3 regions of the Pantoea sp. sgz302252 genome follow, and region 3 is predicted to be linked to each of the others. Evidence: riboswitches for the same ligand, from Rfam matches in the RefSeq annotation. Region 3 holds a riboswitch; each other region holds the start of a gene.
The links. A riboswitch is a leader RNA that binds a small molecule or an ion and turns the genes downstream of it on or off. The one in region 3 is predicted to bind thiamine pyrophosphate.

Region 1: it holds a riboswitch for thiamine pyrophosphate, as region 3 does, so the genes downstream of both, thiM (hydroxyethylthiazole kinase) here and thiB (thiamine ABC transporter substrate binding subunit) in region 3, are expected to answer to the same signal.
Region 2: it holds a riboswitch for thiamine pyrophosphate, as region 3 does, so the genes downstream of both, thiC (phosphomethylpyrimidine synthase ThiC) here and thiB (thiamine ABC transporter substrate binding subunit) in region 3, are expected to answer to the same signal.

Annotation. Positions count from the first base shown of each region.
Region 1 is NZ_JBLFJW010000003.1:58,389-63,821, reverse strand. It holds partial or broken gene ACLW56_RS03450 (LysR family transcriptional regulator) at 1-29, shown strand, start outside; partial or broken gene ACLW56_RS03445 (transposase) at 39-140, opposite strand; gene ACLW56_RS03440 (hypothetical protein) at 380-826, shown strand; gene ACLW56_RS03435 (DUF2786 domain-containing protein) at 910-2,004, shown strand; TPP riboswitch at 2,164-2,260, shown strand; gene thiM (hydroxyethylthiazole kinase) at 2,297-3,076, shown strand; gene thiD (bifunctional hydroxymethylpyrimidine kinase/phosphomethylpyrimidine kinase) at 3,073-3,873, shown strand; gene ACLW56_RS03420 (GntR family transcriptional regulator) at 3,910-4,656, shown strand; gene ACLW56_RS03415 (PfkB family carbohydrate kinase) at 4,630-5,433, opposite strand, start outside.
Region 2 is NZ_JBLFJW010000044.1:5,582-11,014, reverse strand. It holds gene thiE (thiamine phosphate synthase) at 1-511, opposite strand, end outside; gene thiC (phosphomethylpyrimidine synthase ThiC) at 511-2,406, opposite strand; TPP riboswitch at 2,489-2,589, opposite strand; gene rsd (sigma D regulator) at 2,644-3,147, opposite strand; gene nudC (NAD(+) diphosphatase) at 3,244-4,017, shown strand; gene hemE (uroporphyrinogen decarboxylase) at 4,057-5,121, shown strand; gene nfi (deoxyribonuclease V) at 5,131-5,433, shown strand, end outside.
Region 3 is NZ_JBLFJW010000002.1:255,684-261,116, forward strand. It holds gene thiP (thiamine/thiamine pyrophosphate ABC transporter permease ThiP) at 1-1,431, opposite strand, end outside; gene thiB (thiamine ABC transporter substrate binding subunit) at 1,407-2,390, opposite strand; TPP riboswitch at 2,423-2,528, opposite strand; gene sgrR (HTH-type transcriptional regulator SgrR) at 2,579-4,234, opposite strand; gene sgrT (glucose uptake inhibitor SgrT) at 4,322-4,468, shown strand; gene ACLW56_RS02910 (sugar efflux transporter) at 4,579-5,433, shown strand, end outside.

The sequences.
Region 1 (5,433 bases), on a different contig from region 3:
TACTGTCCGTGTTTCAGGATTTCAGGCGACTAACACACGAGACGTGTTGCCACGCTGGAAATAGAATGGTCACGATCAACAACCTGTTTTACCGCTTTAATTTTAAACTCTTCGGGATAACGCTTACCGCTCATGGGCACCTCTCTTTAAGCCATCTTAAATGGCTCTGAGGTATCTGTTAAACCCGTGGCGATTCAGAAAAAAATCCACCATTTTATGGAAGCCGTCAGCCCCTTTCCTGGAGGGAAACGTGGTCAGGCAAAAAGTATAACGATTTAGTTACTTACCGAATGTTTTATCTATTATGAATTTTTCACTGTATTGACTCTCGCGATGAATAGTGTAGGGTCGTGTTATTTTTATTCTAGAGAGTCTGAAAATGTTAACAAAAATTAAAAAGGGTGCAATTGCTTTATTGTGCATAATTGTTGTCATTTTTGTTAAATCTTTGGTGGTAGACGCCAAAAATGTTACATCCAGCTATCAGGAGCACAGTGCAAAAGAAAATATAAAAAGTGCTATGCAAAAGAACTGCGGTGGAAAAATAGATACAAAAATTGATGGGGTCACCAGTGTTAATAGCTGTGATTATGATATAGATAAAAATGCCTTTATTTTTAATTATGATGTGGCGGTTAATTATAATGATGTCGCACCGACTTTTTCAGATGCAGAAAAAATAAAAAGCGAGGCCGTCATGAAAATAAAAAATTCGACACATGCTAATACTTACATTAAAAACAATATTTCTTTGGTTTATAATTACTATAGCTTGGATCGAAAATTAATTACGAGTATCTTTATATCACCTTCAGAATTAAAATAGATTTTAGTTTTTATTTTTAACTATTTACGATTAAATGGAAGATTACGCGATAATGATGTGATGATGTATTAAGGATAATAGCAATGGTTAATATTGATAAAATTCGAAAAATACTGATGCTGGCCTTTAATAACAGAAATAAAGAAGAAGCAACGACCGCTTTCCGGCAAGCATATACGCTTATGCAGCATGGGAAGGTTAAAATCGAACAAGTATTTGGTAATTCTCTTAGTGATAACAAACAGAGAGAACAAGAATTGGTACTAAAATATAATGAGCTGCTCACGGCAAAAAAACTACGTGAAGAAAATTCTCACTTAGAAACCAGTAATAGGGAAAACGTAAAAATTATTCTTGAGATGCAAGAGAAAAATTCAATAAGGAAAGATAAAAATATTATCGGATATTGCGTGTCGGCTTTCATTGCTGGTATGGTGACGGTAGTAGTCATCGGTAAAGACAGACAGAGTGATTCCGTGGTTGCCAGTACTTATGCTCCACCAACAACCATCAGTACCGAATCTACCAATGCGGGAATTCCCATTCCCGATAATAATAATACCACCCCAAATATGAAGTCTGAAATTCCTACAGTTGTCCGGAGATTCTCATTTAAATATGGTATGATCAGTAATGCCACCGGGAAAAGTGTTAAGCGCGATATCATCGTGATGAGTGATGGAGCAATCACTGATAGTGTTTATGGGAAATTGCAGCATGTTTCTGATGATCTTTATAAAAATGTAAATGGAAACTCTTTGCGGTTCGAAGAGATTAATGCTCACCATATTATTCTCAATGGCAGTGACACATTTACTGATGATTCTGCATCGACAAATCTGACCGAGATAGCTGAAGAATTTAAGGAGGCTAATGCCCGCGACATTGCCAATGTAACCAGAAAAGGAGGGGATAGCTACCTTACCTATGCCAATGGTGAATTTGTACAAATGTATGCATTTCAGGATAAGCTTATTTATGTGGATATTAATGGTTATGGTGAGTTTAAAACTTATATCTATTCAACTATGGATTCCGACAGCGGTAACATGGTTTACACCAAACAAAATAGTAATAAATACATTAAAATAGGCGGCGTGCCTTTATATACTTCAAATAATAACATGAATAATGTCATAAATAGTTTTAGGGGTAATCCAGTGGTGAAGCTCAACTAATTTTATCTATTATCGTAGAGTAAAGTAAGTATCCGGAGTTTTCATCTTAATATGAAACAAGTACGTTAAGGTGAAGAAAATTGGAATTTCATTACGATCAGACGTTCTTGTGTTAACAAGCTTCTTTCTTTAGTCTATGAGACGATGATTTATTCTTCATCAAATGACTCGGGGTGCCCCATCGCTGATGGGCTGAGAAATACCCGTACCACCTGATCTGGATAATGCCAGCGTAGGGAAGTCAGAGACCCACGCAGGGTATCGCTTCTTCACCGTCTGGCAGGAGCGCACTATGCAACCTGACCTGCTATCTTCGGCGCAAATCGCGCACACTTCTCTTCTATTTCGGCGTTTTTCGCCGCTCGTTCACTGCATGACCAATGACGTGGTGCAAACTTTTTCCGCCAATGTATTGCTGGCGCTGGGGGCTTCTCCAGCCATGGTTATCGATAAAGCTGAAGCGCCGCAATTTGCTGCCATTGCTGACGCGTTGCTGATTAACGTCGGGACGCACACTCAGGAACGTGCCGTCGCGATGCGGGCCGCTGTCGAAAGCGCCAATGCGGAGAATAAGCCCTGGGTGTTGGACCCGGTGGGCGTTGGCGCTATCGCGCTACGCACGGAATTCTGCCAGCAACTGCTGCCGCTCCGGCCTGCGGTGATTCGCGGGAATGCCTCTGAAATCAACGCGCTGGCGGGTATGAGCCAGGGCGGTCGCGGTATGGATACCACCGACACGGCCAGTGCCGCTTTGCCTGCTGCACAGGCGCTGGCGCGTCAGATATCCACTCTGGTTGTTGTGACCGGGGAAGTTGATTACGTGACCGACGGACGCCGAACCGTGATGGTCACGGGCGGCGATATCATCATGACCAAAGTTGTCGGAACCGGATGCGCGCTCTCTGCGGCAGTTGCTGCCAGTTGTGCGTTGCCAGGCGATCGTCTGGATAACGTCGCGGCGGTCTGTGGAATGATGAAGCAAGCGGGGAAAGTGGCGGCGGAGAACAGTAAAGGCCCAGGCAGTTTTGTGGCGGCTTTTCTGGATGCGCTGTGGGCGGAGGGCAACGTATGAAACGTATTAATGCACTCACCATTGCGGGCACAGATCCAAGCGGCGGCGCCGGGATTCAGGCCGATCTTAAAACGTTCTCGGCGCTTGGGGCGTATGGTTGTTCGGTGATCACCGCGCTGGTGGCGCAGAACACGCAGGGCGTACAATCGGTCTATCGCATTGAGCCTGACTTTGTGGCCGCTCAGCTTGATTCGGTGTTTAGCGATGTGCGCATCGATTCGACCAAAATCGGCATGCTCGCAGAAACGGATATTGTTGAAGCCGTGGCGGAACGTCTGGCTCGCTATCAGATTAAAAACGTCGTGCTTGATACCGTAATGCTGGCAAAAAGTGGCGATCCGCTGCTCTCCGTTTCCGCTGTTGATACGTTGCGTAAGCGCCTGTTGCCACAGGTTTCTTTAATCACCCCTAATCTGCCTGAAGCGGCGGCGCTGCTCGATGCGCCCCATGCGCGTAATGAACAGGAAATGCTGGAACAAGGTCGCGCTTTAGTGGCGTTGGGTTGTGAGGCGGTGTTGATGAAAGGCGGTCATCTGACAGAGGCAGAAAGCCCGGACTGGCTGTTTACGGCTGAAGGTGAGTATCGCTTCACCGCCCCGCGCGTACAGACTAAAAACACCCACGGCACCGGCTGTACGCTTTCGGCGGCGTTGGCAGCGCTCAAACCGCGTTGTGGCAGTTGGCTCGAAACCGTGCCAGAGGCGAAACGGTGGTTGTCGGCTGCGCTGGCGCAAGCAGATTCACTGGAAGTCGGAAAGGGGATTGGGCCGGTGCATCATTTCCACGCGTGGTGGTAGTATACTGGCTGACACTGTCAGCAAGGATTACCCGAGATGGAACAAGCGCATACCCGGCTTATTGCTCAACTGACCGAGCGCATTGCCGCCACGGATAACACGCCGCTGTACCTGAAATTTGCCGAAACGGTCAAAAATGCGGTTCGCAGCGGCTGGCTGGAGCATGGCAATATTTTGCCCGGCGAGCGCGATCTCAGCAAACTGACCGGCGTGTCTCGCATTACGGTGCGTAAGGCGATGCAGACGCTGGAAGACGAAGGCGTGGTGACTCGCGCGCGCGGCTACGGCACGCAGATCAACAACATCTTTGAGTATTCGCTGAAAGAAGCGCGCGGTTTTTCCCAGCAGGTGGTATTACGCGGCAAAAAGCCCGACACGCTTTGGGTCAACAAACGTGTGGTGGAGTGTCCTCAGGATGTGGCTGAGCAGCTGTCGCTCACGCCGAAAAGTGACGTATTTCTGCTGAAACGTATTCGTTATGTGGATGAAGAGGCGGTGTCGATTGAGGAGTCCTGGGTGCCCGCGCACCTGATTGCGGACGCGGACGCCATCGGTATTTCGTTGTATGACTATTTCCGCAGCCAGCACATTTTCCCGCAGCGTACTCGCTCACGCGTCAGCGCCCGGATGCCGGACGCTGAGTTTCAGTCGCACATTAAAATGGATGACAAAATCCCGGTGTTGGTCATTAAGCAGGTGGCGCTGGACCAGCAGCAGCGGCCGATTGAGTACAGCATCAGCTACTGCCGCAGTGATTTATACGTTTTTGTGTGCGAGGAGTAGTTCTTCCGCTGTCGGGGCGCAGTCGCCGCCCCGGTGGCTGACCACCCAGCTCGCCACCGCATTCCCCAGAATGACTGCCTCTGCCAGCGGTTTTCCAACGGCTAACCCCGCCAGCACTCCCCCTGCGTGGCTATCGCCCGCGCCGATGGTATCCACCACCTTTGCCGGAAACGCAGCCGCATGGCCGGACGCCTCGGCACTGAAATACCACGCGCCGTCTTTATCCTGGCGCACAATTAACGGTGCGTTCCAGCGTTCCAGCCAGGCTTTGCCCAGTGCAGACACTTCCGCGGGGAGCTGCTCGCGTTCGGCGATGATCTCCGCTTCCTGCCGATTCAGTGTAATGATTGGCTTGCAGGCCATAATGCGCGCGAACAGTTCAGGCGTGATGTCGGCAATTCTCGGTCCGAAATCTATTAACGCTGTTACCTCTGGCGAGGCCTCCAGCCAACTGACCAGCAGTTCTGCGCACGACGCGGTGAGCTGATAGCCGGATAAATAAGCCAGGCCGTTGGGCTGATGCGGCAGACGAGCCAGCCACTCGTCGTTCCAGGCATTTTCTACCCCGGTGAACGACATAAAGGTGCGCTCGCCATCGGGCTCGACCAGCGCCAGGCACCAGCCGTTATCTCCTTTGTCGGTGTCGATAATGCTTTCAATGCCCTGGCGTGCGAGGTTGTTGCGCACAATATCGGCCCAGACGCCCTGGCCGAGCGGCAGGGCGTTACAGGCTTCGATACCCAGGCGTTTGAGCGCCACCGCGACGTTCAGCGCGCA
Region 2 (5,433 bases), on a different contig from region 3:
GCTCAAGACTGATCCCACCAATAGCGACTGTTGGATAATCTCTCAGACGTTCTACGTGCGTGCCGAGTTGCGCCAGCCCTTGCGGGGCTGACGGCATCTGCTTGGTTTGTGTTGGGAAAACATGGCCGAGTGCGATGTAAGAAGGCTTCACCACCAGCGCCACCTCGATTTCCATATTGTCATGAGTAGAAACACCAAGGCGTAGTCCGGCCTCACGAATGGCTTTCAGGTCAGTGACCTCCAGGTCTTCTTGCCCCAGATGCACGCCGTAAGCCCGGTGCTTAATTGCCAGTCGCCAATAATCATTGATAAACAGACGAGCGTTGTATCTGCGGCCAAGCTTAATGGCAGCAATGACATCGGCTTCCACCTCCTCGTCGCGTTTGTCTTTTATGCGCAACTGAAGGGTACGCACTCCGGCTTCGAGCAGACGCTCAAGCCACGCAACGCTATCTACCACCGGGTAGAGGCCAAGGCGAAACGGCACGGGCGGAAAATCTGGCTGATACATCAGGCTTCCTCCTTGCGCAGATAAATTTCACCACCTTTGGCGCGGAAGCTGTTCGACATATCACTCATGCCCGCGTCGATGGCTTGCTTTGCCGCGTAGTCACGGACTTCCTGGGTGATTTTCATTGAGCAGAATTTAGGGCCGCACATTGAACAGAAATGAGCGACTTTGCCTGATTCTTGCGGCAGCGTTTCATCGTGATAAGCGCGGGCGGTAAACGGATCGAGCGCCAGATTGAACTGGTCTTCCCAACGGAATTCGAAGCGTGCTTTTGACATAGCGTTATCGCGTATTTGCGCGCCGGGGTGGCCTTTTGCCAAATCTGCGGCGTGCGCGGCGATTTTGTAGGTAATCAGCCCCTGTTTCACATCTTCTTTATTCGGCAAGCCGAGGTGCTCTTTGGGTGTGACATAGCACAGCATCGCGCAGCCAAACCAGCCGATCATCGCCGCGCCAATACCAGAAGTGAAATGGTCGTAGCCCGGAGCGATATCAGTGGTCAATGGGCCGAGGGTGTAGAACGGCGCTTCGTGGCAGTGCTCAAGCTCTTCGGTCATGTTGCGGTGGATCATCTGCATCGGCACATGGCCCGGGCCTTCAATCATCACCTGCACGTCGTATTCCCAGGCGATTTTGGTGAGTTCACCCAGGGTATGCAGTTCGGCAAATTGGGCTTCATCATTCGCATCCTGAATAGAGCCCGGACGCAGACCATCACCCAACGACAGCGACACGTCATAGGCGGCGCAGATTTCGCAAATCTCGCGGAAGTGTTCGTAGAGGAAGTTTTCCTGATGATGGGAGAGGCACCATTTCGCCATGATGGAGCCGCCGCGGGACACAATCCCGGTCAGGCGTTTGGCGGTCATGGGAACATAACGTAGCAGCACGCCCGCGTGAATGGTGAAGTAGTCCACGCCTTGTTCAGCTTGTTCCAGCAGCGTATCGCGGAACGCTTCCCAGGTCAGATCTTCGGCGATCCCGTTCACTTTCTCTAATGCCTGGTAGATCGGAACTGTGCCGATCGGCACCGGGCTGTTACGCAAGATCCACTCGCGCGTTTCGTGGATATAGCGCCCGGTAGAAAGGTCCATGACGGTGTCTGCGCCCCAGCGCGTGGACCACACCAGTTTTTCTACTTCCTCTTCGATGGAAGAAGTGACCGCCGAATTACCGATATTGGCGTTGACCTTAACGAGGAAGTTACGGCCGATAATCATCGGTTCAGATTCAGGATGGTTGATGTTGGCAGGAATAATCGCTCGCCCGGCGGCAACTTCGTCACGCACAAATTCAGGCGTGATGTTCTCTGGCAGGCGTGCGCCGAACCCTTCTCCTGGGTGCTGGTGGCGAAGTACTTCGCTACGAATGCGTTCGCGGCCCATGTTTTCACGAATCGCGATGAACTCCATTTCTGGCGTGACGATCCCCTGCCGGGCATAGTGTAACTGGGTGACGCGCTTCCCTGATTTGGCACGCTTTGGTGTTAACAGCCCGGTGAAGCGCAGCTCATCCAGGCCATCATCGGCAAGACGCTCTTTGGTGTAAGCGGAACTGCGTTCGTCCAGCGCTTCGCTATCGGCACGCGCATCAATCCATGGCTGGCGCAGTTTTGCCAGGCCCTGCTGCACGTTAATCGCGATGGCTGGATCGCCATACGGGCCGGAAGTGTCATACACCGGCACGGCTTCGTTTTCTTCGAATTGAGGCTGCTCTTTGGTGCCACCCGTTAGCGTTGGGCTGAGCTGGATTTCACGCATGGGGACGCGAATATCTTCACGGTAGCCGTTGAGGTAAATACGTTGAGAATTGGGGAAGGCGGTCCCTTCGAGGGTATCGATAAAGTGTTGAGCTTGCGCGCGTTGTTCGCGGCGGGACAGTTTGAGTGTAGACATAGCACATTCCAGTAAAGTAAGGATATGGCTTGTCAGACGACGGATGAAGCAAGAGAGAAGATCGCCGGGAAGGCGATACAACAGCAGATTGACTCTTGTTCCCTTCGCAGGTATTAGCCTGATCAGGTTCCGCGGATCCCGAATTAACGGTCTCAGCCCAAATGGGCACTCCGACAAGATAAACCCTCGTCAACCGACGAGGTGAAGGTTGTAAATTACTCGTTAACGCTTAAGAACTCAAGCCGGGCGCGCAATCTGATTTTCATCATTGGCGCTGCCGTTGAGTTTGTTATCCAGTGCCAGCGCAATCAGGCTGTCTTCCAGCGTGAAGCGGGCGGCGAGGGCTTCGCCCAGCATCGATAACGCCTGCTGGAACTCCATGCAGTTGTCGTCATCAATGGCAGTTTCCAGGCTGGAATCATACAGATCCATAATCTGTTGCGTGTTGCCTTCCAGTTGCGGATACAGTTTTGTGGCGGCTAAAAGTGGGTTTTCACCTTCCAATTCGCCGACAATGCGTTCATAAATACTGAAGTGACCGGCTGAGAGGTAATCCACCAGACGCTGACAAAAATCGTCCAGTGCTTTCTCATTGAGACGCGTAAACGATCCTTTACCAGGCTTAATGCCAACCAGATTGTAGTAAGCGACGAGCAACTGCTTACGAACCTGTAGCCACTGATCGACCAGATGATGGCTGCCGCCAACGCGCTCTGTCAGGCTTTCTAACTGGTTTAGCATGATTGACTCCGCAAGTTGAAGTGTAAAACGGCTCACCCAAAAAATGTAAAAACACTGTTAACAAAGTGCCAGTGAAGCGAAGGTAGTGCAATAGATATGGATCGTATAATTGAAAAATTAGATCGAGGCTGGTGGATAGTCAGCCACGAACAGAAATTATGGCTGCCGGGTGGGGAAATTCCGCACGGCGAGGCGGAAAGTTTCGATCTTACCGGCAAGCACGCCATGCAAATCGGTGAATGGCAGGGCGAACCTGTCTGGCTGGTTCAGGAGGCGCGTCGTCATGAGTTGGGCACTGTTCGGCAAGTACTTGATCAGGATGTTGGCTTATTCCAGCTTGCAGGGCGTGGCGTGCAGTTAGCGGAGTTTTATCGTTCGCATAAATTCTGCGGTTACTGCGGGCACACCATGCACCCAAGTAAAACCGAATGGGCCATGCTTTGCAGTCATTGCCGTGAGCGTTATTACCCGCAGATAGCGCCTTGCATCATTGTGGCGATTCGTCGGGATGATTCGATCCTGCTGGCGCAACACACTCGCCATCGCAACGGTGTGCATACTGTGTTGGCGGGCTTCGTTGAAGTTGGGGAAACCCTCGAGCAGGCGGTAGCTCGCGAAGTGATGGAAGAGAGTGGGATTCGGGTAAAAAACCTGCGTTATGTGACTTCGCAACCGTGGCCTTTCCCGCAATCTTTGATGACCGCTTTTATGGCCGACTATGACAGCGGCGATATTGTTATCGACCCGAAAGAGCTCTTGGAGGCGAACTGGTATCGCTATGACTCGCTGCCGCTGTTACCGCCGCCGGGTACTGTGGCGCGCCGCCTGATTGAAGATACGGTCGCGATGTGTCGGGCAGACCACGAGTGATGGTACACTGAGCGCCTGACGCATTAAGGAACTGCAACCATGACCGAACTGAAGAACGATCGTTATCTGCGTGCGCTGCTGCGCCAGCCTGTTGATGTCACCCCCGTCTGGATGATGAGGCAAGCAGGCCGTTATTTGCCGGAGTACAAAGCCACCCGCGCTGAAGCTGGCGATTTTATGTCGCTGTGCAAAAATGCCGAGCTGGCCTGTGAAGTGACGCTCCAGCCGCTGCGCCGTTACCCGCTGGATGCGGCGATCCTCTTCTCGGACATTCTGACCATCCCTGATGCAATGGGCCTTGGCCTCTATTTTGAATCCGGTGAAGGCCCACGCTTTACCTCGCCGTTGAAAACCAAAGCCGATATCGAAAAGCTCCCTGTTCCCGATCCTGAACAGGAACTGGGCTATGTGATGAATGCGGTTCGTACCATTCGCCGTGAATTGAAGGGCGAAGTGCCGTTGATTGGTTTCTCTGGCAGCCCATGGACGCTTGCGACCTATATGGTGGAAGGTGGTAGCAGCAAGGCGTTTACCGTCATCAAAAAAATGATGTACGCCGATCCGCAGGCACTGCATCTGCTGCTCGATAAGCTGGCGAAGAGCGTCACGCTCTACCTCAACGCGCAAATTCGCGCGGGCGCGCAGTCGGTCATGATTTTCGATACCTGGGGAGGAGTGCTTACCGGGCGCGATTATCAGCAGTTCTCTCTCTACTATATGCATAAAATCATCGACGGCCTGCTGCGTGAAAATGAAGGTCGCCGGGTGCCTGTGACGCTGTTTACTAAAGGCGGTGGGCAATGGCTGGAAGCGATGGCCGAAACGGGCTGCGATGCGCTGGGTCTGGACTGGACAACCGATATCGCCGATGCGCGTCGCCGCGTAGGCCATAAAGTGGCACTTCAGGGCAACATGGATCCGTCGATGCTTTACGCTCAACCAGCACGCATTGAGGAAGAAGTGGCGACTATTCTGGCCGGATTTGGTGAGGGCGAAGGCCATGTCTTCAATCTTGGTCACGGTATTCATCAGGATGTGCCGCCAGCACACGCGGGCGCGTTTGTTGAAGCCGTTCATCGTCTGTCGGCGCACTATCACCAGTAAGGACACGGCATGGATCTGGCAGATCTTCGGGAGCAACAGCGGGCGTTAGCGTCTTCAGTGATCCGCGAAGATCGCTTGATTCAGGATCCGCCGCTGCTGATCGGTGGCGCAGATGTTGGGTTTGAAAACGAGGGCGAAATTACTCGCGCGGCGATGGTGTTGCTTGAATTCCCGAGCCTCAAACTGGTGGAATATCAAATCGCCCGCATTCCCACCACCATGCCGTATATCCCCGGTTTCCTCTCTTTTCGTGAATATCCTGCGCTGCTTGCCGCGTGGGATAAACTCTCCCGTAAACCCGACTTGCTGTTC
Region 3 (5,433 bases):
AAAATCACCCATTGATAATACGCAGGCAAACGCCATCGCCTGTGCCAACGGCCTTTTCAGCGCCCGCATTTCCACGACCCGAAAGCGAGTCAGTCCTTGTATTCCCAAAGACTGGCAAAGCTGGCTGTAGCGCGTTGTTGCATCCCGCATTGGGCTTTCCAGCACTTTCAATGCATACGGAATGGCCATCAGCGCATTAGTGAAAATCACGATGCCGTCGGCTGAGGTGGGCAAGCCAGTGCTGTTGTTGAGCAGCAAAAAGAAACCTGTCGCCAGCACGATCCCCGGCATCGCGAGGATCAGCATGCCGCTCAGTTCCAGTGCTTGCCCGGCAAGATTTTGCTGCCTCGCTCGTAGCTCACGGCTGCTCCACAGCAACATCACGGTCAACACCAGACACAGCATGCCTGCGCAAATCGCAATGCGCAGCGAGGTCCAGATAGCCCGCCAGAGAACGGGCTGGCTGAGCACCTCGGGCAGGTTTTGGTTGAGACCATCCACAATAACCGCCAGCAGCGGCGGCAGAAGCAACAGCAGGGAAAAGCCGATCAGCAGCGTGTCGGCAATCTGGCTGAGCAACTTGTCTTCCGGATCGCGCCAGTCGGCGTGTTGAGTATTGCCTGGGGCTATGGATTTGCTCAGGCGCTGGCTGATTAGCATTAAACTCAGACAGCAAAGCATCTGGACAATCGCCAGCATCGCGGCGCGACCAGGATCGTAATCAAAACTGAGCGCCTGATAGATAGCGAGCTCAATGGTGGTCGCCTGCGGGCCGCCGCCGAGCGAAAGGACTGTGGCGAAACTCGCAAAACACAGCATGAAAATCAGGGCGGCTACAGCGGGAATTTGCCGCCGCATCCAGGGCCACTCAACAAAGCGAAAGAAGGTGTAACCGCGCATACCAAGCTGTGCGGCTAACTGACGCTGCTCGCTGGGGATTTGCTCCAGCGCCTGCAGAAGCAGGCGAGTCGCCATCGGCATATTAAAGAAGACATGTGCCAGAAGAATGCCTTGCAGGCCATACGGCGAAAACGTCCAATCCCAGCCTACGGCGTGAAAGAGGTGCGCCAGCCAGCCCTGACGGCCATAGACGCTGAGAATGCCAAACACGGCGACCAGTACCGGCAGGATCAGCGTCATCGCGCACAGGCGCAGCAGGATTAGGCGCCCAGGAAAACGACGGCGGTAAAGCGAGCGGGCCAAAAAAATGGCCGGGATAACCGACAGCAAAGCCGACAAAAAGGCCTGCCAGAAAGAGAAGCGCACGACATGCCACAGATAGCTGTCGTGCAGAAAATCACGCCAGCTTCCTGCCGGAGCGTTAAACCACAGCGCAAGGAAGGCCGCCAACGCGACGGCCACCATCATGATGGCGACCGTCAGGCCTGGCATTAGCCAGCCGGCAATTACTGGCTGACGGCGCGTTGCCATTCAGCAATCCAGTTCTGTCGGTCAGTGGCTACCTGCTGCGGGGTATATTCCAGTGTCGTTTTCGGTTTCACCAGACCGTTGAAGCCAGCAGGCAGTTCGACCTGGGTGACAGGATACATCCAGTTGCCGGTCGGGATGGCTTTCTGGAAGGCCGGGCTGACCATAAATTTCAGGAATTTTTCGGCCAGTTCTGGCTGTTTGCTGGAGGCGGTGCGTGCGGCGACTTCGACCTGCAGATAGTGCCCTTCCGCAAAGTCAGCCGCGGCGTAGTTGTCTTTCTTCTCTTCGATGATGTGATAGGCCGGAGAAGTGGTGTAGCTCAGCACCAGGTCGCTTTCCCCTTTCAGGAACAGACCATAAGCTTCGCTCCAGCCTTTGGTGACGGTAACGGTTTTAGCCGCCAGTTTCTGCCACGCTTCTGGCGCTTTATCGCCATACACTTTTTGCATCCACAGCAGCAGGCCGAGACCCGGTGTGCTGGTACGCGGATCTTCATAGATAACACGCCATTTCTGCGGGCTTTCGACCAAATCCTTCAGGCTTTTCGGCGGGTTCTTCAGTTTGTTTTTGTCATACACAAAGGCGAAATAGCCATAGTCGAACGGCACAAACGTATCGTTTTTCCAGCCGCCAGGCACCATCATCCCTTCAGGCGATACGCCGCTTTTAGCGAACAACTTAGTTTGCGTCGCCGCTTCCAGCAGGTTGTTGTCCAGGCCAAGCACGATGTCAGCCTTGCTGTTTTTGCCTTCCATACGCAGACGGTTGAGCAGCGACACGCCATCTTCCAGCGCCACGTATTTCAGCTCACAGTTGCAGTCTGCTTCAAAGGCTTTTTTGACCGCCGGTCCTGGGCCCCAGTCGGCAGAGAAAGAGTCGTAGGTATAGACGGTGAGAACAGGTTTCGCGAACACAGGCAGGCTCACGAGCGCCAGTAACGGCAGGAGTTTCTTTAGCACTTTGCACCTCAAAAATTAGGGGTGGCAAAGGATTTTGAGTCAGCCTCAAATCCCTTCGCCGGCGTTATCCGGATCAGGTTCGACGGGTATTTTCTCAGCACGCGCTCTTTGCAGAACGCAGCACCCCGTTGAGAACGGCGCTATTGTAATGAGTTTGTGACATTCCGAAAAGCAATCATGCGAAGAGATCACGGATCGGGCGGGGCAAACCACGCAGATTTGAAGTCAAACCAGCCCAGGGTGTTCATCCGCAGGCCGCGCATACTGCGTTGACCCTGAATCATCAACCAGTGGTGAATGAGCGGCACGACGGCGCGTTGGGTGATGAGTTGCTGGCACCAGTTCGCCAGATTCATTTCGCCGGATTGCCATTCGCTCGCCGCCTGCTGCCAGTCCAGCGAAATACAGTGCTGGATCAACGGCACTTCAAACAAATGGGAAAACAGCGAGAAATCGAGCGGCAGCGTGAAGTTAGCGCTGTTTAGCCACATATCGCTTTGCGCCTCGCCACGGTGCCATTCGTCGTAATCCACTTCCTGAATGACGAGTTTTACCTGATGTTCAGCCAGCAGGCGGCTCATGATGCGCGCGATATTTTTATGTTCCAGATGTTCGCGATAGTAGGTGAGGGTCAGCGTTTCCAGCCCTGCGGGTTTATCCCCTTTGCCGGGACGAGCGTGATGCCAGCGAGGCAGCAAGCCGTACGCCGGGAACCAGTAGCCCTGATACTGCTCGTCAGCGTGATAGAGCAAATTGGCCGGGGAAAGGATCTGGCTGACCCAATCGCGAACCTCGTCCGACAACCCTTTCTGGCTTCGGGCATCGAACAGCAGGTAATAGCACCCTTCTTCCAGACGGCTTTCTACGGCTTTTTCGCCGCCCGCCGGGCCTTCCAGCGTCAGGCCACAGGTGACCTCTTCGCCAATGTCCGGCAGCACCCAGACATTCACTTCGTCAATCAGCGCCCGAAAACCGAAAAAATCATCGAAGGCATGGATTTTTAACTGGTTTTCGTTGTTACGTGCCACCGCGTAGGGGCCTGTACCCACCGGCATGGAGGCGAAATTTCCCAGTGTTTCCCATTCCTGCGGCAGGATCATCGCAGGAATATGTCCTAGCAACCATGGCAGCCAGCGGTCAGGACGTGACAGCTGAATATCCAGCGTCCAGGCGGTCGGTGAACTGATTTGCGCGATATGCGCGTAAAGCGGCAGGGTGTTGATTCGCTCAAGTGAGGCGATGACGTCTTCCATCTCCAGCTCGCGACCATGATGAAAATGAATGCCAGGCCGAAGATAGAAGCGCCAGTGTAAAGGGGAAATTTGCTGCCAATGGTGCGCAATGTCCGCTTCCAGTTCCCCATTTTCCTCATTTATGCGGGTCAGGGCGCTAAAAATCTGGCGTGCCATATGGGTTTCAGAGCGGCGTAGCGGGGTGCCGGGCAGTAAATTGCGCATCGGACGATAGTAAAGCACCCGCAGAATATGCCGACCCTGGCGAAAACTGCGCCCCAGATGTGACACTAACATTTGCCGCACGGCGGCTTTATCGCCGACCAGTTGCACCAGCTGGTCGATTCGATCCTGCTCCAGCAAATCTTCCGCACGCTGTTGTTGCAGCGCCAGCCCGGTATAGAGAAACGTCAGGTGTGAGCGCTTGCCACGCCCGGCTTCCGCCTGCCATTTCAACCAGCCTCGTTCTTCCATGGTGTTCAAAAGCGTACGCATATGGCGGCGGGAACAGCTCAGCAATTCCGCCAGCTCATTGAGCGTGGTGTCCTGAGATTTACCGTCGCAGCATTGCCAGAGACGGATGAATTGTTGTTGCAGACGGCCCGAGGACATAAAAGGGGAACTCCTGGCGAAAACTCAGCAATTTATTAATCCCTATATTAAGCCAATAATCACTCCCGATGAAGTGAGGAGGTGATGATGAACAAGCCATCTGTCCGTCAGTTTTACCGTCAGTACTTTTTGGCAACGCAGGGAGCGTCATGGCTGGCCCGCCTGGTCGCAGGAAAGCGCCTGAAAATGCTCGAAGAACTGATGCAGTGGGAAGTTACAAACCCGGCTTCTTGATTTCACTGCCTTACCTAATCATGTGTGACTGAGTATTGGTGTAAAATCACCCGCCAGCAGAACTGTTCTGCTGGCTTTTTTCGTTTCCTCTTCGCGCTTAAGGATGACTCATGCTCTGGCTGATGACGATGGGGCGCCGCCTCAACGGGGTGTATGCCGCTTTTATGCTGGTGGCGTTTATGGTGGGTGTCGCGGGGGCGTTGCAGGCACCGACGCTAAGCCTGTTTCTCAGCCGGGAAGTGGGCGTTCAGCCGTTTTGGGTTGGCTTGTTTTATACCGTGAACGCCATCGCCGGGATTGCGGTTAGCCTTGGGCTGGCGAAGCGTTCAGATAATAAAGGCGACCGCCGCAAGCTGATCATGTTCTGCTGCCTGATGGCGGTCGGTAACGCGCTGTTGTTCGCCTTTAATCGTCATTATCTGACGCTGATTACCTGCGGCGTTTTGTTGGCTTCGCTTGCCAATACTGCGATGCCGCAGCTGTTTGCGTTGGCACGCGAGTATGCCGACAGCTCTGCGCGTGAAGTGGTGATGTTCAGTTCGGTGATGCGTGCGCAGCTCTCTTTAGCGTGGGTAATTGGGCCGCCGCTGGCGTTCATGCTGGCGCTCAATTACGGCTTCACCACCATGTTTTGTATCGCGGCGGGGATCTTCGTCCTGAGCCTCGTGCTGATCGCTTTTGCGCTTCCTTCTGTGGCTAGGGTCGAACAGCCAGCCGCCGTCGATATCACCCAAATCAGCGGCTGGGGCGATAAGAACGTACGCATGCTGTTCGTGGCCTCGACGCTGATGTGGACCTGCAACACGATGTATATCATCGACATGCCGCTGTGGATCAGCAGCGATCTGGGTCTGCCAGACAATCTTGCCGGGATTCTGATGGGTACGGCGGCAGGGCTTGAGATCCCGGCGATGATCCTCGCGGGTTACTACGTGAAACGTTTTGGCAAGCGGCCAATGATGATC